Regions from separate parts of the Vandammella animalimorsus genome, predicted to be linked through region 1. Evidence: riboswitches for the same ligand, from Rfam matches in the RefSeq annotation. Region 1 holds a riboswitch; each other region holds the start of a gene.

Region 1 (9,445 bases):
ATGCTGGCCTATACGCTGGCCAGCGGCTTCATCCTGCGGCTGATCGAGACCATGCCCATGGGCGAGAGCGGGCGCCAGTTCCAGCCGGCCGACCTCACGCAAATGGGTGCGCGCCTGGCCCAGCGCTTTGGCCTGGTGCCGGCGCTGGACATTGGCGATGGCGGCCCGGCGCGCTACTGGGCGGCCGGCCAGGGGGCGCCCGCGCTGGGCGTGATCACCCCCATGTCGCAGCATTTTTGCGCCACCTGCAACCGCGTGCGCCTGACGGTCGATGGCACTTTGCACCTGTGCCTGGGCCAGGAGGACAGCGTGCCGCTGGGCCGCATGCTGCGCCAGGGTGCGGACGATGCGCAGCTGCTGGCGGCCATCCGCGCCGGCATTGCCGCCAAGCCCGAGCGGCACGAGTTCCACAGCGCACCGCAGCGCATCGTGCGCTTCATGTCGCAAACCGGGGGATAGCCACGCCATGCCCATAGAGAAAATCGAACGATTCATCGACGGCTTCACGCGCTTTCAGCAGCATTACTACGAGGAGGCCCCCGAGCTGTACCGCGACCTGCGCGACGGCCAGCGCCCCAGCACGCTGCTGATCGGCTGCTGCGACTCGCGCGTCGATCCGGCCATCTTGCTGGACTGCGACCCAGGCGACATCTTCACCATGCGCAACGTGGCCAATCTGGTGCCGCCGCCGCGCGGCGACATCGGCCCGCAGGGCGTGCTGGCGGCCATTCAGTTCGCTGTTGAAGAGCTGCTGGTCGAGCGCGTCATCGTGCTGGGGCATTCGGGCTGCGGCGGCATCCGCGCGCTGATGCAAGGCCGCGGCCAGGCGCCGCAGCCGGCCGACTTCGTCGGCAGCTGGATGGCCATTGCCGAGCCGGCCCGCGAGCGCGTGCTGCAGCAACTGCCCAAGGCCAGCGACGAAGAGCGCCGCCGCGCCTGCGAGCAGGCTTCCATCATCATCTCGCTGCAGAACCTGCAGCGCCTGCCTGCCGTGCAGCGGCGCACCGAGGAGGGCACGCTCAGCCTGCACGGCTGGTATTTCGATCTGGCCTCGGGCAGCCTTTCGGCCTACTCGCCCAGGGTCGATGCCTTCCTGCCGGTGACGGAGGCCATCGCCACCGCAGGCCGCAGCGGCGCTGGCACTGCACCATGCCGCAAATGAGCGCTGCGCGCCAGAAAGTGCTGGGCATTGTCGGCCGCTCCGGCAGCGGCAAGACCACGCTGATCGAAGCCATGCTGCCGCTGCTGCGCGCACGCCGCTTGCGCGTCAACGTCATCAAGCACAGTCACCACGACATCACGCTGGAGCCGCCAGGCAAGGACAGCGCGCGCTTTCGCGCAGCCGGCGCGCAGGAGGTCATGATCGCCTCGCCCTGGCGCTTTGCCATCATGCATGAGCTGCACGGCCAGCCCGAGCCCGAGCTGGCCGAGCAACTGGCGCGATTGGCCCCGGCAGATCTGACGCTGCTCGAAGGCTTCAAGCGCCAACCCATTGCCCAGCTGGAGGTCTATCGCCCGGCGCTGCAGCAGCTGCCGCTGCACATCCAGCCTGGCAGCGGCATCATTGCCGTGGCCAGCGATGCGCCACCGCCGCCCGGCGCGGCGTTGCCCTGGCTGCCGCTGAATGCGCCGCAGCAGGTGCTCGATTTCATTCTGGCGCAGCTGCAGCTGGCGTGAGCGCGCCGCGCGGCAGCAGGTATCCAGACACCCCCAGGCACAGATCACAATACACACAGCACACACGCAAGCGATGGCACACACGGCAATGGGCAAGGCAGCAATGATGGCGGCACTGGAGGCCGATGCGGCCCTGGCTGGGCCGGGCCGCGAGCGCCCAGACGCCGCGCCGCCTGCCAGCGCCGCGCCCGTAGCGGCTGCTGGGGCCGATGCGGCCGATACGGCAGGCCGCAGCAGCCCTTGGCAGCAAGCCGATGGCCAGTCAGGCAAGCCCGCACAGCCCCTGGTGGCGCGCATCGTCGCCGTGGCGCTGCTGGCCTTGGTGCTGATGCTGTGCATGATTGGCTCCACCCTGTGGCTGGCCTGGCGGCTCGAAGGCGCGGCAGCGGCCATCAATGACACGGGCAGCCTGCGCATGCAGGCGCATCGCATTGCCGTGGAGCTGCTGCGCGCCGGGCCGCAGTGGCGCCAAACGCGCCCCATGGGGCAGGGCGGCATGGATTTGACAGCCCACGTGCGCGGCCTGGCCGATGCGCTGCAGCAATCACTGCAGCAAATCGAGCAGGGCGACGCACAGCGCCCCTTGCTGTTGCCACAAACCCCGGCAATCCGCAGCGAGTTCGCGCGCGTGCAGCAGTACTGGCAGGACACGGCGCGCCCGGCGATCGAGCAGGCCTTGCGCAGCGGCGAGCCCGGCGCCTATCTGGCGGCGCTGCCCGAGCTGGTGCTGCGCACCGAGGCGCTGGTCGCACAGATTGAGCAGGACAGCGCCCGCAAGACCACTGCCTTGAATCTGGCCCAAGGGCTTCTATTGCTGCTGGCCGTTTTGGGCACGCTGGCCATGATTTACTTGCTTTATCGCTGGATCGTCGCGCCGGTCATGCGCCTGAGAGAAGGTCTGCAATCCATGGCTGCGCATCAATTCGGCACGCGTCTGGCCGTGCAACGCAACGATGAGTTTGGCCTGCTGGCTGCGGGCTACAACCAGATGGCCGATGAGCTGCAAAGCCTCTATCAAGGCCTGGAGCAGCGCGTGGCCGAGAAAACCGCGCGCCTGGCCGCGCAGAACCACCAGATTGGCGCCCTGTACGACATGGCCGCGTTCTTGAATCAGCCCAACGACATCGAGGCCATGTGCGAAGGCTTTTTGCAGCGGGTGACGGCCCAGTTCGAGGCCCAGGGCGCCAGCATTCGTACGCTTGATTCCGGCAGCGAGCGCCTGAGTCTGGTGACTGCGGTGGGCCTGTCGCCGGCCTTGACCGAGGCCGAGCACTGCATGCCGGTGCGCGACTGCCACTGTGGCCAGGCCACGCTGCAGCAGCAAGTGCTGTTCGTGCGCGATCTCTCGCATCTGCCGGAAGCGGCCGCGCCCAATTGCCGTCATGAGGGTTTTGCCAGCGTGGCGGTGTTTCGCATCATCGCGCGCGAAGCAGTGCTGGGTTCGTTCTCGCTGCATTTTCGTGCCCCGCGCGAGCTGCAGCCGGCCCAGCGCCAGTTGCTGCAGTCGCTGGGCCAGTTGCTGGGCGTGGCCTTGGAAAACCGCCGCCTGGACGCCAAGGCGCGCGAGCTGGCGGTCGTGCAAGAGCGCTCCCTGGTGGCCCAGGGCTTGCACGACAGCCTGGCGCAAGGCTTGAATTTTCTGAACTTGCAATTGCAGTTGCTAGAGGATGCCGTGCGCCGCCAGGACGCGCAGGAGGTGGATGAAATCCTGCCGCTCTTGCGCACCGGCGTTGAGGAAAGCTACCAGGATGTGCGCGAGCTGTTGAGCAACTTTCGCAGCAAGCTCGAGCAGGGCGACTTCTGTGAGCTGATTGAGGACACCGTACAGCGCTTTCGCCGCCAAAGCGGCTGTGAAATTGCGCTGGAGCTGCACTATGCCCAGGGCGCGCCGCTGGCGCCCGAACAGCAGCTGCAGGTGCTGTTTCTGCTGCAGGAGGCGCTCTCGAACGTGCGCAAGCATGCCCAGGCCCGGCGCGTTTCCGTGCGCATCGACAACGCGCGCGATTTCACGCTGGATGTGCAGGACGATGGCCAGGGCTATGACCCCGAGGAAGTCAGCACGCGCAGTGACGCCCATGTGGGCATGCGCATCATGCGCGAGCGAGCCGCACGCATGAACGCGCACCTGTTGCTGGACTCTGCCCCTGGCGCTGGTGCGCGCGTGCGACTGACCTTGCCTGCCAGCGAACGCCAGCCAGCGTGATGCGCAGTGCTCAACGCAGCTTGCCGCAGCCGCTCAGCCCAATCCAGTGCTCTGGCCTGCTGACTGCTGCGGGTGCGGGCTGGCGGCACACATAAAAAACCACGATATATCCATGACCATTCGCATTCTGCTTGTTGATGATCACACCCTGTTCCGCTCCGGCCTGCGCCTGCTGCTCAAGCGCCAGGAGGACTTTGAAGTTGTAGGTGAAGCGCCCGATGGCATCGAGGGCCTCAAGCGCGCCAAGGAGCTGTGCCCGGACGTGATCCTGCTGGATCTGAACATGCCCGGCCCCAGCGGGCTGGAAGTTCTGCAAATGCTCTCGCAGGACGTGCCCGAGAGTGCGGTGATCGTGCTCACCGTCTCTGAAGAGGGTGAAGAGCTGGCGCAGGCGCTGCGCAGTGGCGCGCGCGGCTACCTCCTCAAAAACATCGACGCCGAAGCCCTGGTGCAGGGCATCCGCCGCGCCGTGGCGGGCGAGCCGGTGATCGACCCGGGCATGACGGCCAAGCTGGTCGAGCAATTTCGTCATCAGCCCCCATCGCCGCCCGCGCCTGCAGCTCCTGCCGATGGCGATGCCCAGCGCAGTCGCCTGACGGCGCGCGAGGTGCAGGTGGCGCGCCTGCTGGCGCGTGGCACCAGCAACAAAGTCATCGCCCGCGAGCTGGACGTGACCGAGAGCACCGTCAAGATTCATGTGCAGAACGTGCTCAAGAAGCTCAACCTCAACAGCCGCGTGCAAATCGCGGTCTATGTGGTCGAGCACGGCCTGGCCGATGAGGAGGGCGGCAAGCCCGACTGAGATCGAGAACAGACTCTCATCGAACTACAATGCGCGCCTTTTGCGCGGCCGCACGCTGCTGTGCGCGCGGCCGCAGTGTTTCGTAGTGTCCGCCGGCATGCCGCTGGCGGCCGGGCCTGGAGGGGCGTGCGGCCTGCGCTGCGCTGCCCAAGGCCCGGCGGGAAGCAGGTGTGCCCAAGCCTGCGCTGCCCCCGCAACGGTAGGTTCTTGTATCCGCCCTGGCCCCGGCTGCTGCGCGCTGCCGGGGCCAGCCACTGTGGCCCTGCGCCATGGGAAGGCCCGGCGGTGTTCTGCAGGCGCGTCGCCTTGATGCGCGCCTGCGGCCTGGACGAGCCCGGAGACCGGCTGCGAAACCACCCTGGTGGCGTCTTTGCGCGCCCGCCACCCTTATTTCTTCAGCCGCCGCCCGTGCAGGGCGCGTGGCCTGGCAAGGCGGCGGGCCGGGGCGCTGAGTGTGTATTGGCTGCGCGGGTTGGCGCGGCAAGGGGAAATTCAATGACCCGTTTCTTTGTATCGGGCCAGGGCTTTGCTGCGCCCGGCCATCATCGAGCTGCTGGCCGCCTGGCCGGCGTGGCGCTGGCCTGTGCCAGCCTGTGCGCGCCAGCGCTGGCCCAGCAGGCTGCGGCCGATGGGGCGGCGACGCTGGATGAAGTGTTCGTCACTGCCACGGCGCGGCCCGAGGAGCGCAGCCGCATCGCCGGCACGACCCAGGTGATCGGGCGCGAGGCGATCGAGCATTCTTCGGCGCGCTCGGTGACGGATTTGCTGGCCGAGCACGCCGTGGGCTTTTTCAGCGAGTGGACGGCGGCGCAGACTTCGATGAACCTGCGCGGCGCGGCCACCGATGGCCAGGGGCGCGACTTCCGCAGCCAGGTGCTGGTGCTGGTCAATGGCCGCCGCGCGGGCACGGCCAATCTCTCCAAGCTCAACCCGGCCGAGGTCGAGCGCATCGAGATCGTGCGCGGCCCGGCCTCGGTGCTGTACGGCAGCCAGAACATGGGCGGCATCGTCAACGTCATCATGAAAAGCGGCCAGGGCCAGCCGCCTGCCAGCGTGCAGCTGCGCGGCGGCTCCTGGGGCCAGTACCACGCCCAGGCGCAGACCAGCGGCGCCAGCGGCAACATGGATTGGTTCGTTGGCGTCTCAGCCGGTGGGCGCGAGGATTACGACAGCGGCCTGGGCCACCGCATGGAAAACACCGCCTGGCGCCGCCGTGGCGCCAGCGTCGCCTGGGGCTGGCAGCTGCACGAGCAGCACCGGCTGGATGTGAACCTGCGCACCGATGGCATCTTCGATGCGGGCTTTCGCGGCTCGGGCGCCAACACCTTGAGCCGGGACAACCGCTCCAATCGCTCGCTGGATCTGGTTTATGACGGCGCCAGCGCCGATCAGCGTCTGGGCTGGACGGCGCACCTGTACCGCCTCAAGGACGTGGATGAGTTCAACTGGGCCTCGCCAGTGATCCGCTCGGGCAATAACCCTGCGCCGGGCACGGCGCGCGACTACAACCGCCGCAACCTCAATGCCACGGGAGCGCGCCTGCATGCACGCGCGGCGCTCACGCCCAGCAACGATGTGCTGCTGGGCTACGACACCGAGCGCAGCAAGCTGCGCTCGCAGCGCGAGCGCCTGCCCGTGCCCGGCGGCCCCGCCCGCCAGGTGCCGCCCATCGACTACAACCAGACCGAGCAAGTGCATGCGCTGTACTTCGAGGACGCTCAGCGTCTGCTCGATGACCGCCTGACGCTGCGCGGCGGCGTGCGCAAGACCTGGGGCCGCACGCACTTTGACGATACCCCGCATTTGGCCGCGCAGCGCGCTGCGGCGCGCTCTTACGACGCGCTGACCTGGTCGCTGGGCGCCACCTATCGCTTGAGCGAGCAAACCAGTCTGCGGGCTCTGGCTGCCACGGGTTTTCGCGCGCCCACGGCCACCGAGCTGGCCGCTGACTTCACCGCGCTGGGCGGCGGGCGCAGCTTTGGCAACCCGAACCTCAAGCCCGAGCGCGCGCGCCAGCTGGAGGTGGGCGCAACCTGGCAGGGCGCGGCCTGGCGGCTCGATGGCGCGCTGTTTCAGAACACCATCAGTGATCGCATCATCACCATCTCGCGCGGGCCGGGCACCAACACTTCGGACTACGGCAACAACCGCGCCAACATCGTCGCGCGCGGCCTGGAGGCCAGCGCGCACTTGCGCCTGGATCAGGCCCTGGGCTGGGGCGCGGGTGCGCCGGCGCTGAGCCTGTTTGGCCACGGCTACTACCACTTCACCATGCAGGACAAGGGCGCCGCTGCAGCGCTGGAAAGTCAGCGCGTGCAGCGCATGTACCGCCATGCGCTCTCGGCCGGGCTGCGCTACGGCCAGGGCCGCGAGGGCCAAGCTGGCGCCTGGAATGTGCAGCTGGCGGGCATTCTGCGCGGGCCGATGTGGTACGACACGGAGGAGTCGCTGCTGATCCCGCAGGCCGAGCCGCGCCGCGCCTTCCTGCACCGCAAGGGCAGCTTCACGGTCTGGAACCTGCGCGGCCAGTACCAGCTCAGCCAGAGCCTGCGCCTGTTCGCGGCGGTCAACAACCTGCTGGACAAGAACCAGCACCCGATCTTCATCTCCACCGACCGCGGCGCGGCCTGCATCTCCGACCGGCGCTTCCAGAACGGCGGCTGCGGCACTTCCATGCCCGGGCGCGAATTCCAGCTCGGCCTGGAGGCGCGTTTTTGAGCGCCAGCCGCGGCAGGGGGAGGGCGGCTTTGCGCGGGCTGTGCGCAGCGCTGCTGCTCGCGCTGGCCTGGTCAGCTTGGCCTGCCTGGGCCAGCGGCGCGGCGGCAGCCGATCCAGCCAGCGGCACCAGCCCCTGGCTGGCGCACTGCCTGCATGAGCAGGCCGACCAGCCCGCAGCCAGCGCCCCGGTGCTGCTGCGCGATGCGCTGGGACGCGATGTGGCGCTGCCGCGCCCGCCGCAGCGCATCGTGACGATCTTTTCCTCCAACACCGAGCTGGTGGCCTACCTGGGCCTGGCCGGGCGCATCGTCGGCGTGGAGGACTACACCCGCTACCCCAAGGCCGTGCTGGGCCTGCCCAAGGTGGGCGGGCGGCTGGGCTTTTCGGTCGATGCCGTCACCGCGCTGGCGCCCGAGCTGGTCATCGTCACCCCGGCGCGCCAGGCGGCGCACCAATTGGTCGAGCCCATGCAGCGCATCGGCGTGCCGGTGATGGTCTTGCTCAGTCGCTCCGTGGGCGAGGTGCTGGACAACCTGCGCCTGGTGGCCCGCGCCGCCGGTGTGCCGCAGCGCGGCCAGTGTCTGGCGGCGCAATTGCAGGCGCGGCTCGATCGCATCGCCCGCAGCGTGCCGCCGGGGGCCGCGCCCAGCGTCGTGCTCATCACCGGCCGCATGGGCAATGGCATGCTGCTGGTGGCCCGGCCCGGCAGCTACACGGCCGAGGCCGTCGAGCTTGCCGGCGCACGCCACGCCCTGCAAGGCCTGGGGCCGTTGGCCCAGGTCTCGCCCGAGGCCGTGCTGGCCGCCGCGCCCGAGGTGCTGCTGTTTGCCGGCACCCAGGCGGCCTTCGATGAGCTGCTGCAAAGCCCCGGCTGGCGCGACCTGCCGGCCGTGCGCGCCGGACGCACGCTGACTGTGGCGCGCGCCGAATTCCTCATCCCCGGCCCGCGCACCATCGACGGCATCGAAAAACTGTTCCAGGCCCTGCATCCGCAACGCGCCGGCCAGCTGCTGCCCGGCGCAGCGCAGGCCGCGCCCACGCCGCCATGAGCCAACCCAATCCTTTGCCAGATGAAGCCCCCGCCCAGGCCCGCTGGCGGCGTTTCCTCTACGGGAGCGCAGCCCTGTTGGCGCTGGCGCTGCTGCTGGCCGCCTGCGCCGGGCACCGCTGGGCCAGCCCGGCGGCCGTGCTGGCTGCGCTGGGCGGCGACGAAGCCCTGAGCAGCCGCCTGCTGCTGCAATGGCGCCTGCCGCGCGTGCTGGCCGCAGCCTTGGTTGGGGCATTGCTGGGGCTGTCGGGCGCCATCTTCCAAGGGGTGTTTCGCAACCCGTTGGCCGAGCCTTATCTGCTGGGGGCCTCAGGAGGCGCGGCGCTGGGCGCCAGCGTGGCGCTGCTGGTACCGCTGGGCCTGCCCAGTGCCTGGCTACTGCCCGCGCTGGCCTTTGCCGGTGCCTGGGGAGCGACGCTGCTGGTGCTGGGCGTGGCCCGGGTGGCGGGCGCGTTGGATGCGGCCGGCATGCTGCTGGCCGGCGTGGCCATTGCCGCCGTGCTGGGCGCGCTGCGCTCGTTTTTGATGTTGGCGCTGTCGGACGAAACCGTCAGCCTGCAAGTGGTGATGAGCTGGATGCTTGGCGGCATCCAAACGCCGAGCTGGCCCGGCCTGCTGGGGCTGCTGGCGGCCACGCTGGGCTGCGCCTTCATGGCCCAGCGCACCGCGCGTGGGCTGGATCTGCTGGGCCTGGGGCCGCAGCTGGCGCAGGGCTTTGGCCTGAATGTGGCGCGCTTCGTGCCCTGGGCCGTGGTGGCCGGCGCGCTCATCGTGGCCGTGGCCGTGGCCTGGGGTGGGTTGGTGGCCTTCGTGGGCCTGGCCGCGCCGCACATCGCCCGCTGGCAGGTCGGGGCGCTGCACCGCCACGTGCTGCCCGCCTCGGCCCTGATCGGTGCCATCGTCGTCACCCTGGCCGATGCGCTGGCGCGCTCCGTACTGCCGCCGGCTGAAGTGCCGCTGGGCCTGGTCACTGCCCTGGCGGGCGGGCCGTTTTTCA
Region 2 (9,445 bases), on a different contig from region 1:
AATGTGCCGCTATGAATACTTGGAAGGAGCGCCCGCGCGTCGATTCGCCGGCGCCGATTTACGAACGTGCTCACCCCATTGAGGTTGGTCACGTAGTATTTTTCGTCGCGGACGTTCAGGCCGTCGAAAAATTTTATGCCGAGAAATTCGGTTTCGTTTCGTCCGACCGCTACCCCGACCGCGGAGCCTTCATGCGCTGCGCCGCCGAAGGTGGCCACCACGATTTATTCCTGCTGCAATTGCCCAACGGTAAGCGTGGCTTGAACCACGTTGCCTTCACAGTACGTGACATCCATGAGGTGTTTGGTGGCGGCATGCATGTCTCGCGCTGTGGCTGGGAAACCCAGCTTGGCCCGGGCCGCCACCCAGTTTCTTCGGCCTATTTCTGGTATTTCAAGAACCCGGCCGGCGCGCTGATCGAGTATTACGCCGATGAGGATCAACTGACCGCTGCATGGCAGCCACGGGAATTCAAGCCTGGCCCGACGGTGTTCGCCGAATGGGCCATTGAAGGAGGCATTGACGGCCAGACGCGTCGCCAGAAAGACGCTACAGATCCGCAGGGTAAGTTTCTGACCGAGAAGCGCTGACTGCATCAAAAACCTCTTCATTTGGTTGCACGCTTTTTCCCCACGTAGTACTGAGAACTGGAGCCCATCATGCAAGTCCACGATCGTTACTTAGAACCCCATCAGGCCAGAACCCGTGCACAAACCAGCTACGAAGACTTGCTGGGCGATGCGTTGGAGCGCGCCTTTGGCATGGGGCTCTACGATTTACCCAGTCTGATCGACTACCTTAACAAAGCAGGTCCGGTCAGCCCCAGCGGCAAACCCTGGACTGAAGAGAGTTATCGTGTTGAGATCAAGGTGCTTGGCCGGTGATCGGCGCATCTGGTGCCCCATGACAAGGAGTGACGACCATGCAAACCATTCCCCCCATCGATCCTGTTGAGCAGTTGCTCGAAGTCGGCCTCAAGGACCTTTGGTACCCGATTTGTCCATCCGAATTCATCAAAGAGGCGCCAGTGTCACTGTACCGCCTGGGCCTTAAGTTGGTGTTGTGGCGCGATGCCACCAATGGCCGGCTGCATGCACTGGAAGATCATTGCCCGCATCGCGGCGCGCCGCTGTCGCTGGGCGTGGCGCTGGGTGACACCATCGCCTGTCCTTACCATGGTGTCGAGGTGCGCTGTGACGGAACGGTCACTAAAGTCCCCGGCAGTCCTGGCTGCAAGCTAGAAGGGTCGCGTGCTACACGCAGCTATCCGGTGCGCGAGCGTGCTGGCGCGGTCTGGCTCTATAACGCTTGGGATGCACACTGTGATAACCCTCCCGAACTGGTGTTGCCCGAGGAGTTGGCTAACGACGATGAGTATGCGCGCTTTCTCTGCTACGTTGAATGGAAGGGAGATTGGCGCTACATCAACGATAACGTCATGGATCCGATGCACGGTACCTTCCTGCACAAGCAGTCGCACACCATGCACAGCGGCGATACGCAAGCCAAGTTCGCCATCCGAGACACCGATACCGGCTTCATATTCGAGAAAGAAGGTCAGCGCAACGTCAACTTCGACTGGACCGAGTTTGGTGATACGGGCACGCACTGGATGCGTCTGGAAATCCCATACCCAAAGACTGGCGGGCCGGGCGGTAATTTCGCCATCATTTATGGCATCTCACCCATTAGTCAGGCGTTGTCGGCCGTGTTCTTTTGGCGCGTGCGCAAATTGGCACCAGGCTGGGAGCGTGACACTTGGCGCTTTCTCTACCGCAATCGCCTGGAGGCGCGTCACTGGGCCGTGCTCGAACAAGATCGTGTGTTGGTTGAGCACATGGAAGCCGGTGCCAATCTGCGCGAATCGCTCTACCAGCATGACATGGGTTTGGTGCGGTTGCGGCGTCATCTGCGTTCGATGGCCAAGCAGCAGCTGCAGGCGCGTGAGCAGCCGGCTGCCCAAGCCCTCTGAGTCCTCGACTGAAAGAGTAAATGCATGAATACAGCCATTACTCTGCAGGCTCTGGTGTTTGCCATTCGGTACGAGGCGGAAGGCATCATTAGCGTTGAGTTGCGGCCGGCCGCCCCGGATGTGGTCTTCCCTTCCTTTACACCAGGTGCGCACATCGACCTGCACTTGGGCAATGGGCTGGTGCGCAGCTACTCGTTGTGTCAGCCTGTCAGCGCGGCTGATGTCCGTCATCCGTTCTATCGCGTTGGCATATTGCGAGATCGCGGTAGCCGAGGCGGTTCTCGCTGGGTACACGAGAGCCTGCGGGTCGGCCAGATCCTGACAATTTCTGCACCGCGCAACCATTTTGCATTGGCCGATGGTGCCCAGCACAGTGTGCTGGTTGCAGGTGGTATTGGCGTGACGCCTTTGCTGTGCATGCTGCGCCACCTTTGCGCCATGGGATGCAGTGTCGAAATGATCTATTGCGCGCGCAATCGCAACGAGGCGGCCTTTGTCGAGGAGATTGAAGGCTTGGCTTCAGCACATGGAGTGCACGTGCATTGGCACTTTGATCAGGAAGTTGGCCACCCGCCCGAGTTAGCCGAATTGCTGGAGGGCAAGGGTGGCGACACCCACTACTATTGCTGCGGCCCGGCGCCTATGCTCGATGCTTTCGAGCGGACGTGTGAGCAACTGGGGTATCCTCATACTCATATAGAGCGCTTCGTTGCCGCTGAACTATCGCCCAATGCGCAGGATGGTGCATTCGAGGTGTACCTGGAGCGCTCTGGCAAAACCGTGCAGGTACCCGCAGGTAAAAGCTTGCTCGACACGCTATTGGATGAGGGTATCGAGTGCGAGCATTCCTGCAAGGAAGGTGTATGCGGATCCTGTGAGGTCCGGGTGCTCGACGGTGAAGTTGAGCATTTTGATGGCATTCTGACCAAGCAGGAAAAGGAGTCGAATCAGGTCATGATGATTTGCGTCTCAAGGGCCAAGTCTCCCAAGCTGATCTTGGATCTTTGACTTTTTTGGGCTAGGGGTTGTTGAGATTGGGTTTGCGAAGCGGTTTTTCGAGGTAACGGCCGCAGAAGCAAGGCGAAAACGAGCGTAAGGTTGTATACCTTGCAAACGTTTTCAACATGGCAGCTGTGGAGTTTTGGCCGAAAACACCACCGCAACATTAAATCTCAACAACTCCTAGCAATTGATTGTCTCGGGGACGTAGGTGCCTCGGTTATCTGCAAGCGTCCGGCGCAGGCAATTTGCTGACGCGCACGCGGATGCTTTCGATGCGGGGCATGCCTTCCTGCAAGGCAGGCCCTGGCTGGGCCAGCGCATCGATCAGCAGCGGGCTGAGGTGGCGCAATTTGGCGGCGGCGGCCGGGTTTGGCACAATCAGGCACCATTCCTGGCCCAGCACCGGCCCCGCCTGCACGGCGGCGCGCAGCGCTGCGGGCAGATGGGGCGCAATGCATTGCAGCAGGCGGTGTGACAGCTCGGCCTGCTGCGTCAATTGCGCCAGCAGCGGTGAGCGCTGCACCAGCGCGCCGATGTGCGTGCCAGCCGCGCGCTGGCCTGCGGTCTGGGCTTCATGCCGGGGAGGCTGGGCGCGCGGCTTCGGGCGGGCGTTCTGCTCAGGCATGACTGCCCCCGTTTTCGTAATTTCCTCGCTCGCCCGGCAGGCGCGCCACAGCCAGGCGCTGCGGCCTGGCTTGACTTGGTTTTTGGCGGTTCGCACCCATGCAATTGATTATTACCGACGCCCGTTTGCGGCGCAGCTACTGCCTGAATTTCTCACTGACTGCGCTGGCGCTGGGTTTGGCAGCGCTGTTGCTGGCCGGGGCTGCCGGTTTGTTGCTGCTGCAGCACCAGCTGCACAAGAGCAGCTGGCGCGAGCAGGCCGGCAGCATCGATCGCTTTCTTGGCGTGGCCAGCCAGGCCAGCGAGGCCTTTGCCGCTGAGCGGGCGCTGATGCGCCAGAGCATCGACGACATGGCACGCCAGTTGGGCCAGATGCAGGCCCGGTTGCTGCAGCTGCAGGGGCTGTCCGGGCGCGTGGCCGATTTGGCGGGTCTGCCCGCGCCCGAGCCGGTTGCACCGGCGGCGCTGCTGGGCGCTTTTGATGGCGGCGCGGGCGGCCCGCTGGTGGGCGAAGTGCCGCTGCAGGCTCAAGAGCTGCGTCAGCTGCTGCAGCTGCTGGATACGCGATTGACGGCGCAGGCCGACTTCCTCGCGGCCGTGGAGGCGCAGCTGTTTTCCCGCTATCTGGCCCAGCGCATGATCCCCACCCAGGCGCCGGTGCCCGGACGCGTGGTGGGCTCGGGCTTTGGCCTGCGCCTTGACCCCTTCAACGGGCGCAAGGCCCAGCATATGGGGCTGGATTTCCAGGCCCCGACCGGCACGCCCATCCTGGCTGCCGCAGGCGGCATTGTCATCACGCACGAATACCACCACGCTTATGGCAATCTGCTGGAAATTGACCACGGCAATGGCTTGGTGACCCGCTATGCCCATGCCTCCAAATTGCTGGCGCAGCGCGGCGACGTGGTGCGCCGTGGCGAGACCATCGCAGAGGTCGGCAGCACCGGGCGCTCCACCGGCGCGCACCTGCATTTCGAGGTGCTGCACAACGGCCAGCAGCAAGACCCACAGCGCTTTCTCAATGCCGGCCGCCGGGCCGATTGGTCCGATCTGCTGGCGCAGTTCTGAGGGCCTGTTCAAAGTCCTTGCACGGCCGGCAGCAAGACTTTGAACAGGCTCCGAGCGCGTTTCACAGGGGCTGGGCGGCTGGGCCGGGCAGGCGCTGCGGCTATACTCGCGCCCGCCCTGCATGGCAGGGCGAACCCAACAGGTGCCGACGCGCGTAAGCGCGCCGGTTAAACGGGAACAGGGTGCAAAGCCCTGGCTGCCCCCGCAACGGTCAGCAAGTGACCGTGGGCAAGCCTTCTGCCTTGGTTGCGCCAAGCGCGCTTCTGGCTTGCCTGCCATTGTCTGGTTTCTCTGAAAAATCCGTGGCCGGCCTGCAAGGCCCGCCACGGTTGCCGTGGCCCGCCGCCCTCGTCACAAGGGGGGGGCGGGCCAGCCACTGGCGCCCTGCGTGGCCGCATCCTGCGGTGTGCGAAGGCGTTGGGAAGGCCAGGCCCAGACAATGCGCCCCTGTGTGCCTGTCATGCAGCGGCGCGCTTGCAAGCCCGGATACCGGCCTGTCAGAGCCTGCGCAAAGTCTTGCCCGTAGGGCAGAGGTTTTGAGCAGGCTCCAAGCGCCCCGCGCCGCCCATGGGATGGCGTGGGGCATTGCGCCCAACCACCGTCTGCGGGGATGCAGCCGAGGCGCTCAGACAGGCCCTGCAAGGGCGATCAGCCAGAGGCGGCGACCCGTGGTGCGCGTGCATGCGTTCTGCGGCCCCGTGGCGATCGCGGCGGCGCCTGCAGGCGTGTGCGGCATGCGAGGCAGGCGGTTTGCTCTGGCTTTGTCATGATTGATCGCACTCACACACCGTTTTCTCTTCTCTCGCTCTGGCCGACCCTAGGAGGGCGCTGCGCGCCCGCGCCCGCCCGCGCGCGTCTGCGTCTGCGTCTGACTGCAGCCGCTGTGCTGGGCAGCGCTTGCTGCGCGGCCTGGGCGCAGCAGACCTTGCCCACCGTCGAGGTGCAGGCCCAGCTGCCTGCCAGCGCCCTGGGCCTGGCCCAACCGTCGGAGTCGGGCAGCCGCACGGGCCTGAACGCCCAGCAGCTGCCTGCCAGCCTGGCTTCGCAGGATGAGCAAACCTGGCGCCAGCGCGGCGATCATGCGCTGGCCGACATCGTGGCGCGCACGCCGGGCATGACGCCGCAGGGCGCGCCCGGCAATGGCGGCATGGCCTTCACCACGCGCGGCTTCAGCGGCGTCAACAGCGTGGGCGTGGCCGAGGATGGACTGCGCCTGGGCGTGGCCTCGGGCACGGTGACTTATCCCAGCGACAGCTGGGGCTATGAGCGCATTGAGGTGCTGCGCGGCCCGGCCGCCACCGTCTATGGCGGCGGCACCGTGGGCGGCACCATCAACGCGGTGCGCAAGCAGCCCAGCCGCACGCGCGGCCACGAGCTGTTGCTGGGCGCTGGCCAGCATGGCGCGGTGCGCGCCGGCCTGGGCGCTACCGGCGCGCTGGGCGAGCAGTTCAGCTACCGCCTGGATGTGTACGGCCACCGCGCCACCGGCCAGCGCGAGCTGGGCCGCAGCAGCGGCGGCAAGTTAATGAGCACGCTGCGCTGGCAGCCCGATGCGCGCTGGCAGGTCGATTTGCTGGCCGATCTGAGTATGGACAAACCCGAGCGCTACTTCGGCAGCCCGGTGCACGATGGGCGCATTGTTCCTGGCCTGGAGCAGCGCAACTACAACAGCGAGGACAGCATCGTGCGCTACGAGGACCGCCGCCTGCGCGCCCGTGCGCAGTGGCAGGCCCAGGACTGGCTGACGTTGCGCAACGAGCTGTACCGCTTCAGCGCGCACCGCCACTGGAAGAACATCGAGAGCTACCGCTACGAGCCGCAGACGGACACGGTGGCGCGCAGCAGTTACCTGGAAATCGGCCACGACATGGGCCAGCTGGGCAACCGCCTGGAGGCCGTTCTGGAACTGGGCGCGCACCGCGCCGTGGCCGGCTGGGAGGTCTCGCGCACCGACTTCACGCACACCAACAACGCGCCCTATGGCGGCAGCTCCACGGTGCCGGCGCGCTGGCCGCAGCACGGCTTCTGGCACAGCCCCGATCCCACGCTGCCCAAGTTCGATACCCGCACCACGGCTCACGCCTTCTACCTGGAGGACGCCTGGCAGGTGCAGCCGCGCTGGCTGGTGCTGGCCGGGCTGCGCCGCGACGTCTCGCGCTATTCGCGCCATGAGCGCGTGCGCGGCACGCCGTTTGACAAGACCCTGGGCGGCACGGCCTGGCGCCTGGGCCTGACGCACCAGCTTGGCGCCGGCACCAGCCTGTACGGCCAGTTCTCACAAGGGCACGACCCCATCACCAGCATGCTGACGCTGAACCTGGCCAACCGCGACTTCAAGCTCAGCACGGCGCGCCAGCTGGAAGTGGGCCTGAAGCAGCAATTCGGCCAGGGCCTGGGCGAGTGGACGGCGGCAGCCTACCGCATCGAGAAGAAGGACATCATCACGCGCGATGCCGACAACCCGCGCCTGTCGGTGCAGGGCGGGCGGCAAAGCGCCAAGGGCCTGGAGCTGCAGGCCGTGCTGCGGCCGCACCCGCGTTGGCAGCTGGAGGGCAACTGGGCCTGGGTGGACGCGCGCTTTGACGAGCTGCGGGCCTCCAACGGCGAGGATCTGAGCGGCAAGCAGCCGGCCAACGTGCCGCGCCAGAACGCCAACCTGTGGAGCCACCTGCGGCTGGGCCAATGGCATGGGCAGTGGCAACTCTCGCTGGGGACGCGGTACGTGGGCGCGCGCTTTGCCAACAACACCAACACCGTGCGCACGCCCGGCCACACCGTCTGGGATGCCGCGCTGGCCTGGCAACTGCGGCCCGGCGCGACCGTGCGCCTGCAGGCGCGCAACCTGGCCGACAAGCAGTACACCAACCGCGCCATCTCCGGCTCGCAGGCCCTCCTCGGCGGCGCGCGCCGCTTTGACCTGACGGCCGAATGGATGTTTTGATGTCGCCTTCGGCTGAAAAAACCAGGCCAGGGTGCGCCCGGCGCGCCGTGCGCACCCTGGCGCTGCTGGGCGCGCTGGCGCTGGCCGCATGCGGCCAGCAGCCAGACGGCGCGGCGCAGGGGCCAGTACAGGGAAAAGCGCAGAGCAAGGTGCAGGCCAGCGCGCCGGCTGGCGCGCAAGCCAGCGCCGCGCCGCTCACGGCCGTGGCGCCAGTGACCGTGCAGGTCTGCGGCCAGAGCGTGACCTACGACAAGGTGCCGCAGCGCGCGGTGACGCACGACGTCAACCTCACCGAGATGTTCCTGTTCCTCGGCCTGGGCGACCGCCTGGTGGGCTACAGCGGCCTGCGCGACAGCAAGCGCGTGGCGCCCCAGTTCCAGGCTGCGCTGGCGCAGGCGCCCAACCTCTCGCCGCGCGGCATGAACCTGGAGCGCATCGTTGCCGCCGAGGCCGACTTCGTCTTCGGTGGCTGGAGCTACGGCTTTCGCGATGGCGGCGTCACGCCGCAGTTGCTGGCCGAGCTGGGCATTGCCAGCTACGTGCTCACCGAATCGTGCATCCGCAAGGTCGCGCGCGAGCGCGTCTCGCTGGAGGACACCTTTGCCGACATGCTCAACCTAGGGCGCATCTTCCGCATCGAGGCCCAGGCCCAGGCGCTGGTGCAGGCCCAGCGCGAGGAGCTGGCCGCCACCGTCGCCGCCGTGCAGGGCGTGGCGCAGCGCCCGCTGGTGTTCGTCTACGACAGCGGCCAGGACGTGCCGCAGACCGCCGGCCGCTACGGCATGCCCCACGCCATGATCGAGGCCGCCGGCGGGCGCAACCTGTTTGCCGACATCCCGGCCAACTGGCCCAAGGCCAACTGGGAGGACGTGGTGCAGCGCAACCCGGACTGGATCGTCGTCATCGACTACGACCAGCCCGACGCCCAGGGCAAGATCGACTTTCTGCTGGCCAAGCCCGAGCTGCAGCACGTCACGGCCATCCGCCACAAACGCTTCATCGTGCTCGACTACGCCGAGGCCACGCCCGGGCCGCGCAACGTCGCGCGCGTGCGCACCCTGGCCCAGGCGCTGCACCCGCAGCGGTTTGGGCCTTGATGGCCATGGCTCTGCACCGCCTGCGCCCCCGCGCCTGGAGCCGCTGGCTGCTGTTGCTGGCCGCGCTGCTGCCCGTCTCGCTGACGCTGGCCGTCACGCTCGGCCCGGTGCCCATTGCCGCGCCCGATGCCTGGGCCATCGCCGCGCACGAAATCGGCCGCGCGCTGGGCCTTCAGCTGCCGCGCGGCGCCTGGAGCGAGGCGCAGCGCCAAATCGTCTGGCAGCTGCGCATGCCGCGCGTGCTGCTGGCCGGCGTGGTCGGCGCCGGTCTGGCCGTGGTCGGCGTGAGCATGCAGGCCATGGTGCGCAACCCGCTGGCCGACCCTTATCTGCTGGGCGTGTCCTCGGGTGCTTCGCTGGGCGCAGTCGGCGTGCTGGCGCTGGGCCTGCTGGGCGCGGCCGGCGGCCTGGCACTGCCGCTGGGCGCCTTTGGCGGCGCGCTGGCCGCCTGCGTGGCCGTGTACGCGCTGGCCCATGCCCAAGGGCGGCTCTCGGCCACGCGGCTGGTGCTCGGCGGCGTGGCCATCGGCTACTGCCTGGCTGGCCTGAGCAGCCTGATCGTGCTGACTTCCGACCAGCGCGACCTGGCCGGCGCCGTCATGGCCTGGACGCTGGGCAGCCTGGCGGGCACGCAATGGCACGAGCTGGGCCTGCCCAGCCTGGTGCTGCTGCTGGGCACGCTGTGGCTGGCGCTGCAGGCCAAGGCCTTGAACGCCTTGCTCACCGGCGACGAAACCGCAG
Region 3 (9,445 bases), 560 kb from region 1:
CCACGACGACCAGCACGGCACGGCCATCATCTCCTCGGCCGCGCTGATCAACGCGCTGGAGCTGGTGGGCAAGGACATCGGCCAGGTCAAGGTCGCCGTCTCCGGCGCTGGCGCGGCCGCCATTGCCTGCATCAACGTCATGGAAGGGCTGGGCGTGCGCCATGAAAACGTTTTCGTGGCCGACTCCAAGGGCGTGATCCACGCCGGGCGCGACAAGCTCGACGCCTCCAAGGCGCGCTTTGCGCACCAGACCGAGGCGCGCACCCTGGCCGACATCGTCAAGGGCGCGGACGTGTTTCTGGGCTGCTCCGCCCCGGGCGTGCTCACCGCCGAGATGCTCAAGACCATGGCCGACAAGCCCATCGTGCTGGCCCTGGCCAACCCCGAGCCGGAAATCCGCCCCGAGCTGGCCAAGGCCGTGCGCCCGGACGTCATCATCGCCACCGGCCGCTCGGACTACCCCAACCAGGTCAACAACGTCCTGTGCTTCCCCTACATCTTCCGCGGCGCGCTGGACTGCGGCGCCACCAAGATCACGGACGAGATGAAGCTGGCCTGCGTGCATGAAATCGCCGCCCTGGCCAAGGCCGAAGCCAGCGATGAGGTCGCCGCCGCCTACTCCGGCAAGGAGCTGAGCTTCGGCCCCGAATACCTCATCCCCACCCCGTTCGATGGCCGCCTGATCCTGCGCATCGCCCCGGCCGTGGCCGAAGCCGCCGCGCGCTCGGGCGTGGCCACCCGCCCCATTGAGGACATCGCCGCCTACCGCGAAAGCCTGCAACGCTTTGTCTATCAGACCGGCATGTTCATGAAGCCCGTGTTCCAGGCCGCCAAGCAGCAGTTGCGCCGCGTGGCCTATGCCGAAGGCGAGGACGAGCGCGTGCTGCGCGCCGCGCAGGTCGCGGTGGACGATGGCCTGGCCCGCCCCATCCTCATCGGCCGCCCGGCCGTCATCGCCGAGCGCATCCAGCGCGCCGGCCTGCGCATTCGCCTCGGCCAGGACGTGGAAAACGTCAACCCCGAAGACGACCCGCGCTTTCGCCAGTATTGGGAGGCCTATCACAAGATCATGGGCCGCAACGGCGTCACGCCCGAGGCCGCCAAAGCCGCCGTGCGCCGCTCCAACACCATCATCGCCGCGCTGATGATCCACCTGGGCGATGCCGACGCCATGCTCTGCGGCATGGTCGGCGGCTTCGACAAGCATCTGCAGCGCATTGAAGACATCATTGGCGTGCGCCAAGGCAGCGAGGGCCTGGCCACCATCAATGCGCTGATTCTGGACGAGCGCACCCTGTTCGTGGCCGACACCTACATCCACGAAGACCCGGACCCCGAAGGCCTGGTCTCCATCGCCCGCATGGCCGTGCGCGAAGTGCAGCGCTTTGGCTTGCCGCCCAAGGTGGCCTTCGTCTCGCACTCGAACTTCGGCTCCTCCACACGCCCCAGCGCGCTGAAAATGCGCCGCGCGGCAGAGCTGTTCAAGCAGCGCTTTCCCGAGATCGAGTGCGACGGCGAAATGCATGGCGATGCTGCGCTGTCCGATGAAGTGCGTCAGCGCAACCTGCTCGACAGCTCGCTGAGCGCCAGCGCCAACATCCTCATCTGCCCCAACCTGGACTCGGCCAACATCCTCTTCAACGTGCTCAAGGAAGTGGGCGGCAACGGCACCACCATCGGCCCCATCCTGATGGGCGCGGCCGGCGCAGCCCACGTGCTGACCCCCTCGGCCACCGTGCGGCGCATCGTCAACATGACGGCCCTGGCCGCCGCCAACGTCAACGCGCCGCACTGAGCCTGGCCGCGCCGGCTGCAGCACCTGGCCTTGGCTGCCCCCTGGGGCTGCCAGGGCCAAGGCGCTGCAACAGGCCACAAGCCCGCCCTCAGCCAGCCCCACCCGGCCCCGCCCATGCCCACCTCGCCCCACTCACCCAAGACCGGCCTGGCCCGCCTGGGCCCGGCCCTGCGCAACTCCTGCCACGGCCTGGGCGCCGCATGGCAGGAAGCGGCCTTTCGCCAGGAGCTGCTGCTAGCCGCAGTGCTCATCCCCCTGGCCTTCTGGGCCGGGCAACGCTGGCTGGAAACCGCCGTGCTCATCGCGCTGCCCGTGCTGGTGCTGCTGGTCGAAATCCTCAACTCCGCCATCGAGGCCGTGGTCGACCGCATCGGCCCCGAATGGCATCCGCTGTCGAAAAAAGCCAAGGACCTGGGCAGCGCTGCCGTGCTGCTGGCGCTGGCGCTGTGCCTGGGCATTTGGGCCTGGGCGCTTTGGGCAAAATGGGCTGCCTGCTGCACCGCCGGCGCCTGATGCCAGCCCCAAGACAGCGTCAAGGCTCCCTATAATCGCCTGAACATTTTTTACAAAAGCAAACACCTGCACGAACGGCGCCACAGAGCGCCTTGTTTGTGCCCGCGCCAGGCCCGCTGGGCTGCGCAGCGCCTGTGTCAGGCAGGGGCTGGCGACTTGGCCACGCACGCCAGCTGCGGCATTCATCTTGGAGGGAACCGTGATGTTGAGTTGCATGCGCGCAAAGCGTTTGGCCATGCTGGCCTTGGCCGTCTCACTGGCCGCTTGTGGCGGCGGCGGCGATGGTCAATCCGACAACCGTCCTCCTGCGCCCAACCCAGCCCCTGGGCCGCAGCCCGACCCAACGCCATCGCAGCCGCCAGCGCCTGCGCCGGTGCCCGCCCCACGGCCACCTGCACCTGCACCTGCACCTGCACCTGCACCTGCACCTGCACCTGCACCTGCACCTGCACCTGCACCTGCTCCTGCTCCTGCTCCTGCTCCTGCTCCTGCTCCTGCTCCTGCTCCTGCTCCTGCTCCGCAGCCGCCATCACCGCCTGCGCCCAGTCCAGTTCCGCCTCCTGCACCCGCACCTGCGCCGCCATCGCCGCCGCCGGCTCCCGCGCCCACGCCTGCCCCTGCGGCAGAGCCCGTACCGCCGCCCACTGCCGGGGTTTGCGTGCCCATGCCCGCCTCTGCGCTGACGGTCAACGTCAAGGACAAAGGCGCCAAGGGCAATGGCCAGGCCGACGACACGGCGGCCATCCAGGCTGCGCTGGACGAAGCGGCCGGCAGCGGCGGGCGCGTCTGGATTCCGGCTGGCACCTACATGATCGACGCCACGGTCAACGCCTGCGGCGGCTGGGGCCAAGAGCGGTGCGGCCTGCAGATGCGCAGCGGCGTGACCGTGCACATGTCGCAGCAGGCCGTGCTCAAGGCCATGCCCAATGGCTCGCGGCACTACAACATCTTCCATTTCAACGATGTGGAAAACGCCCACGTGCTGGGCGGCCATCTGCAGGGCGAGCGCTACGCGCACCGCATCCCCGCCGACGGGCAGCTGGGCGAATGGGGCTCTGGCCTCGTGATGCGCGGCGCGCGCCATACCGCCATCGAGAACGTCACGGCCCGTGAGTTCTGGGGCGATGGCTTTTACGTCGGCGGCGCCAGCCAGAACGTCAAGTTCTGCGCCGTGGTGGCCGACAAGAACCGCCGCCAGGGCATGTCCATCGTCGATGTCGACACCATCGTGGTGCAGGATTCGGTGTTCAAGAACACGCACGGCACCCCGCCCCAGGACGGCATCGACATCGAGCCATGGGGGCACGCGCAAGAGGCGCTCCGCGAGCACGTCAAGAACGTGACCATCCGCCGCTCGCAATTCATCAACAACGCCGGCCGCGGCATCGGCATGGTGACCACTTACCCCGGCCAGATCGAGAACGTCGCGCTGGAGGGCAACACCATCATCGACAACTCCATCGGCCTGGGCCTGGGCAATCGCAGCTGGAAAACCCGCATCACTGGCAACCGCATCATCAACAGCCAGTACCTCAACATCAGCCTGGAGCCGCTGGCGACCTTCATCACCATCACGGACAACGCCATCACCGGGCGGCCCGGGGCATCGCTGGATCGCCTGATCGTCGACGAGCCCAACGCCGACGGCAGCCCCAAGCACAACACCATTGCCAACAATCGGCTCAATACTCTGGCCGCCGTGCCCCTGCTGCCGACCGATGCGGCACCCGTGGTGGCCCCTGCGCCCATCCCGCCCGCGCCCGTGGCCAACCCCTCGCCCACGCCAGCGCCAACTGCTGGGCAGTGCGCGCCCATGCCCGCTGCAGGCCAGGCCATCAACGTGCGCGACAAGGGCGCCAAGGGCGATGGCCGCAGCGACGACACCGCCGCCATCCAGGCCGCCATTGACCAGGCCGCCGGCACAAACGGCATGGTCTGGGTGCCCGAGGGCACTTACCTGATCGACCCGGCCAAGCGCCTGTTCATGCGCAGCCACATGACGCTGCGGCTTTCCGACCAGGCTGTGCTCAAAGCCAAGCCCGGCAGCGCCGGCTTCTACGACATCGTGCGCTTCCAGCAGGTGGACAACGCCCGCCTGGTCGGCGGCACGGTGCTGGGCGACCGCCACACGCGCCAAGGCGCTGAAGGCGCCTGGGGCACGGGCGTGATGGTGGCCGCATCGAGCCGCATCGTCATCGAGCAAGTCAAAGTCCAGGATGCCTGGGGCGATGGCCTGGCCGTGACCCAAGCCAGCCGCGACGTGCAACTGTGCAACGTGGTGGCCGAGGGCAACCGCCGCCGCGGCCTGGCCATCGCCTCGGCCCAGGACGTGTTGGTGCAGGGCGGGCGCTACCACAGCACGCACGGCGTGGCGCCCATGACCGGCATCGACATCCGGCCCGGCAAGGACGAAACCATCCACAACGTGCGCATCACCCAGGCGCACGTGGCCGGCAACCGCGGCTACGGCATTTATGCCGGCGTGCCCTACGAGGTCAGCGCCAGCAGCGCCCGCGTCAGCGGGGTGCAGATCGAAGGCAACACCTTCGAGCCCAACTACCTGCGCTCCGTCACGCTCGAGCGCATCAGCGGCAGCAGCATCCGCAACAACCGCCTCTGGCACACCGGCCTGTGGTTGACGGACACCACCTCGGGCAACACCGTGACGGGCAACTACATCCACAGCCACACCATCCTCGACCAGGGCACGGCCAACACCGTCAGTGGCAACACCCTCTTCACCCCCTGAGACCCCCCCGATGCAACCCCGCTTCTCCTTCTGCGTTTACTGCGGCTCGCGCAATGGCAGCAACCCGCGCATCATCGAAGCCGCCCAGGCCGTTGGCCGCTGGATCGGCGAGCAAGGCGGCCAGCTGGTCTACGGCGGCGGCAAATCCGGGCTGATGGGCCTGGTGGCCCAGGCCGCCAAGGAAGCGGGCGCGCGCGTGGTGGGCATCATCCCCACCGTGCTGGTGCACAAGGAAATGGCCAACGAAGCCTGCGACGAGCTGTTCGTCGTGGACACCATGCACCAGCGCAAGGCCATGATGGCCCAGCGCAGCGATGCCTTCGTCGCCCTGCCCGGCGGCATCGGCACCTTCGAGGAGCTGTTCGAGATCTGGACTTGGCGACAGCTGGGCTACCACGACAAACCCATCGGTATCCTCGACGTGGACGGCTACTACAGCGCGCTGCAGCCCTTCTTGCAGCACTGCATCGCCAACGGGCTGCTCAGCGACTGGCAGATGACGCTGACCACCACCAGCAACAACACCCAGGCCCTGCTGCACGAGCTGCTGCAGCAACTGCAGCAAGGCCCACAAGCGGCCGCGCCGCTGAACGCCCAGGCCGGCAATGCCAGGGCCGAGCCAGGGCTGCTGGGCCGCTAAAATGCGCGCCGCGTTCTGCGCTCGGCGCCACTGCTCAGCGCCAGCGCGGACGCAGCTTTCTTTGTGGTTTGCAGGTGCCGCGCTGCCTGGGTTCTTGGCAACCAGGGCAGCGGGTTCAACGGGAACAGGGTGCAAAGCCCTGACTGCCCCCGCAACGGTAAGCAAGGATGGGGGCGCCAGGCCGCCTGCTGCGCACACGCTGCGCCGGGCGGCAGCCACTGAAGCTGGGTGAAGTTCAGACCGCCGATGGTCTGGGCAGCCCTTTTGGGAAGGCGGCGCTCTTGGTCTTGCGAGTCCGGATACCGGCCTGCATTGTCAGGCAGTGCGCGCCCCGGCGTGCACCGCCGGTCACGGTGATCGTCTGCGGGGTGGCGGGCGACAGTGGCACGGCTGCACTGGGCGCGCCTGCGCCTGGCGGCTGCGGGCCTTGGCGCATGCGAATCAGCGCGATCACGGTGGCGGATTTCCTTGGCTGAGAAAACGCCCATGTCCCCAAAACACCTCCCCCTTTTGCCTCTCTTGCTGGCCCTGCCCGGCCTGCAGGCCCAGCCCAACGACACACAACCGGCCCAAACAAAACCCAAGGCCGAGGCCAGCACATTACCCGTTGTCGTCGTCACCGGCAGCCGCGCGCCCACGCCGCTGGCCGATGAGCCCCAGCGCATCGAGGTGGTCGATGCCGCCACCATCGAGGCCACGCCACAGCGCGAGCTGGTGGACGTGCTGAAGAAAAATGCCAGTGTCGATGTGATCCAGTACCCGGGCCAGCTCTCGGGCGTGGGCATTCGCGGCTTTGGGCCGCAGTTCAGCGGCTTGAACCAGCGCACGCTGCTGCTGGTCGATGGCCTGCCGGCCATGACCGACAACCTCAGCACGCTGGGCACTGGCGATCTGCAGCGCATCGAGGTGCTCAAAGGCCCGGCCTCGGCGCTGTACGGTTCACAGGCCATGGGCGGCGTGGTCAACCTGATCACGCGGCGCAGCACCGGCCCGCTTGAGGCCAGCCTGAGCGCCGGCCTGGGCCAGTTCAGCGCGCGTGAGCTTCAGGGCCGCGCCGGCGGCCGCATCAATGAGCGCCTGAGCTTCGACTACAGCGGCCAGTGGCAGGCCGAGGGCGACATGCGCATGGGCAATGGCCAAAAACGCCCGCATTCGGACTACAACATCCAAAAGCACGCACTGCGCCTGGGCCTGCAACTGGCGCCGCAATGGCAGCTGGACTGGCGCAGCAGCCTGTACCGCGGCAAGGGCATTGCCTCGCCCGGCGACATCGCCTACGGTCTGCAAAACCAAGGCAGCAAGGATCTGGACCGCTGGGGTACGCGCCTGCAACTGCAGGGCCAGCTGGGCGCGCACGCCCTGAGCGCCAGCGCCTATACCGGCCGTCAGACTGCGGAGAATGCCACCGTCAGCTCGCGCTATGACCCGCCAGGCACCACCTACCCCTACCGCAGCTACGGCGGCACGCTGCGCTGGAGCGGCCTGCAGTTGCAAGACGCCTGGCAATGGGGCGCCGGCGCGCGGCTGGTGCTGGGTCTGGATGCCGACCGCGCCCAGTCCACCTCGCGCCGCTACGACAAGAGCGGCGCCCAGCTCGCGCCCTACTCGGCCAACAGCCGCCGCCAAAGCGCCGGCCTGTACGCCCAGCAAAGCTGGGAGTTCAACCAGGGCGCGACGGTGCTGAACCTGGGCGCGCGCCACGACCGCATCCGCGTGCAGACGCTGGCCACGCCGCTGCTCACCAGCTTCACGCCAGGCAAGGCGAACTTCGGCAAGACCAGCCCCAGCGCTGGCGTGCAACAGCGCCTGGGCGGCGGCTTCACGGCCCATGCCAGCTACGGCGAAGGCTTTATGACGCCCGATGCCTTCCAGCTCACGGGCGAATCGCTCAGCGTCCGTGACGGCCGCCGCCTCATCACCCGCGGCAATGCCGCGCTGCGGCCCGAATCCAGCCGCAGCTGGGATCTGGGCCTGGGCTGGGAGAACCACGCCTGGCAGATCGACGCCACCTATTTCGACACCCGCGTGCGCGACAAAATCGTCAGCGTCAAGGCCATCGACACGCCCGAGCAAAGCCTGAGCACCTTTGCCAATGCCCACCGCGCCCGCATGCAGGGCGTGGAGCTGATGGCGCGCTGGCGCTTCACGCCCGGCTGGTCGCTGGGCCTGTCGGGCACGCGCATGCTCAAGGCCCGCGATCAGGTCAAAGGTCAATGGGTCGATGCCAACAACGTGCCCCGGCAGACCTGGCGCCTGGCGCTCGAAGGCCAACACGGCCCTTGGAGCGGCCGCCTGGCGCTGCGCCATGTGGGCAGCCGCAAGGATCTGGACTGGGTCAACCCCGCCACCTACGGCCAGCAGCAAAGCTACGCGCCCTACAGCGTGGCCGACTTGAGCCTGCGCTACCAGTTCGCCGCGCAGCACGCGCTGCAACTGAGCGTGGACAACCTCACCGACAAGTTCTATTGGGAGAAGTTCGGCTTCCCGCAGCCGGGCCGCCAGTTCAAGCTCCGCTACATCTGGGAGCTGTGATGAACGCCGCCAGCAGCCCCCCCGTCCCCAACGCACCGCAGCGCCGCACCGAACCCGATGGCAGCGTCAGCGAAGCCTGGCCCCTGCCCACCGACGAGGACACGCTGTGGATGCTGCTGCAGGACGTGTTCGGCCAGTGGTGGCAGCAGATCCACTTCGGCGTCTGCGAGCCCGGCGTCGTCTATGAAATCAAGGCCCCCAACGCGCCGCTGCGCGTGGGCCTGCTCGACGGCTACGCCACCATCGACTTCGGCGCCTGGCACTTTCACCTGTGCATTGGCGAGTTCAAGGGCGTAGCGCCCGAGCTGGCCCATGCGCGCCGCACCGGTCGCGCCGAGCTGTACCGCCTGCTCGACCGCGATGGCGCGCCGCGCAGCTGGGGCCTGCGCCTGTTCACCCACGCCGGGCACCAGCAGCTGACGGTGTTCCTGCCCAACCCGTTCCTGACCGACGAGCAGGCGCTGGCGGCCACGCCCGACTGGAGCCGTCTGGCGGCCTGGAACCAGTTGCGCAGCGACTACCTGAACCTGCCGCCCGACCCGGCCGACCAGAGCGGCAAAGGCTTTGTGTGCGGCGGCTGAATGTGCGACGGATGAAGCAAGCCCCTGTTGCGGCGCTGGCAATGCTGGCGGCGCTGGCAGGCTGCCAGAGGGCCGAGCAAGCTGGGCTGCCGCCTGCGGCCAGCCCACTGCCACAGGCCGCCAGCGAGCGCCCAGCCACCACGGCCACCGCCGAGGCAACACGCCCGCAGCGCATCGTCTCGCTCAACCTCTGCACCGACCAAATCCTGCTGCAACTGGTCGAGCGCTCGCGCATTGCCGCGCTCAGCCGCCTGGCCAGCGATCCGACCTCGTCCATGCTGGCCGAAGCCGCGCGCGGCATCCCCAGCGTGCGTGGCAGCGCCGAGGAAGTGCTGGCGCTGCAACCGGACTTGGTGCTGGTGGGCACGCACACCACGCTGCACACCACGCAGATGCTGCGCCGCTTCGGCATCCCTGTGCTGGCCGTGCCCGGCGCCGACGGTTTTGCCGATGCCCAGGCGCAAATCCTGCTCGTGGCGCGCAGCACCGGCGATGAAGCCCGCGGCCAGCAACTGGTGCAGCACATGCAGGCCGCACAGCAGGCCCTGGCCGCCAGCGTGGCCGCCGAAAACCCGAATGCCGTGCAACGCCCCACCGCCGCGCTTTACGGCGCCAACGGCCACAGCGCCGGCGCC

Evidence for each region. A riboswitch is a leader RNA that binds a small molecule or an ion and turns the genes downstream of it on or off. The one in region 1 is predicted to bind cobalamin.
Region 2: it holds a riboswitch for cobalamin, as region 1 does, so the genes downstream of both, CLI93_RS08950 (TonB-dependent receptor) here and CLI93_RS02410 (TonB-dependent receptor) in region 1, are expected to answer to the same signal.
Region 3: it holds a riboswitch for cobalamin, as region 1 does, so the genes downstream of both, CLI93_RS00055 (TonB-dependent receptor) here and CLI93_RS02410 (TonB-dependent receptor) in region 1, are expected to answer to the same signal.

Annotation. Positions count from the first base shown of each region.
Region 1 covers NZ_NTBH01000001.1:566,056-575,500, reverse strand. Annotated here, with positions in the region: gene moaA (GTP 3',8-cyclase MoaA) at 1-459, shown strand, start outside; gene CLI93_RS02430 (carbonic anhydrase) at 467-1,162, shown strand; gene mobB (molybdopterin-guanine dinucleotide biosynthesis protein B) at 1,150-1,677, shown strand; gene CLI93_RS02420 (type IV pili methyl-accepting chemotaxis transducer N-terminal domain-containing protein) at 1,751-3,880, shown strand; gene CLI93_RS02415 (response regulator) at 3,993-4,682, shown strand; cobalamin riboswitch at 4,841-5,026, shown strand; gene CLI93_RS02410 (TonB-dependent receptor) at 5,178-7,400, shown strand; gene CLI93_RS02405 (ABC transporter substrate-binding protein) at 7,397-8,449, shown strand; gene CLI93_RS02400 (FecCD family ABC transporter permease) at 8,446-9,445, shown strand, end outside.
Region 2 covers NZ_NTBH01000005.1:145,510-154,954, forward strand. Annotated here, with positions in the region: gene CLI93_RS08920 (VOC family protein) at 1-590, shown strand, start outside; gene CLI93_RS08925 (recombinase-like helix-turn-helix domain-containing protein) at 660-884, shown strand; gene CLI93_RS08930 (aromatic ring-hydroxylating oxygenase subunit alpha) at 923-1,972, shown strand; gene CLI93_RS08935 (PDR/VanB family oxidoreductase) at 1,997-2,980, shown strand; gene CLI93_RS08940 (DciA family protein) at 3,192-3,599, opposite strand; gene CLI93_RS08945 (M23 family metallopeptidase) at 3,698-4,666, shown strand; cobalamin riboswitch at 4,790-4,995, shown strand; gene CLI93_RS08950 (TonB-dependent receptor) at 5,433-7,607, shown strand; gene CLI93_RS08955 (ABC transporter substrate-binding protein) at 7,607-8,704, shown strand; gene CLI93_RS08960 (FecCD family ABC transporter permease) at 8,710-9,445, shown strand, end outside.
Region 3 covers NZ_NTBH01000001.1:9,554-18,998, reverse strand. Annotated here, with positions in the region: gene CLI93_RS00075 (NADP-dependent malic enzyme) at 1-1,795, shown strand, start outside; gene CLI93_RS00070 (diacylglycerol kinase) at 1,910-2,308, shown strand; gene CLI93_RS15255 (hypothetical protein) at 2,491-2,892, opposite strand; gene CLI93_RS00065 (glycosyl hydrolase family 28-related protein) at 2,973-5,057, shown strand; gene CLI93_RS00060 (LOG family protein) at 5,068-5,697, shown strand; cobalamin riboswitch at 5,754-6,022, shown strand; gene CLI93_RS00055 (TonB-dependent receptor) at 6,208-8,229, shown strand; gene CLI93_RS00050 (DUF7676 family protein) at 8,229-8,810, shown strand; gene CLI93_RS00045 (ABC transporter substrate-binding protein) at 8,822-9,445, shown strand, end outside.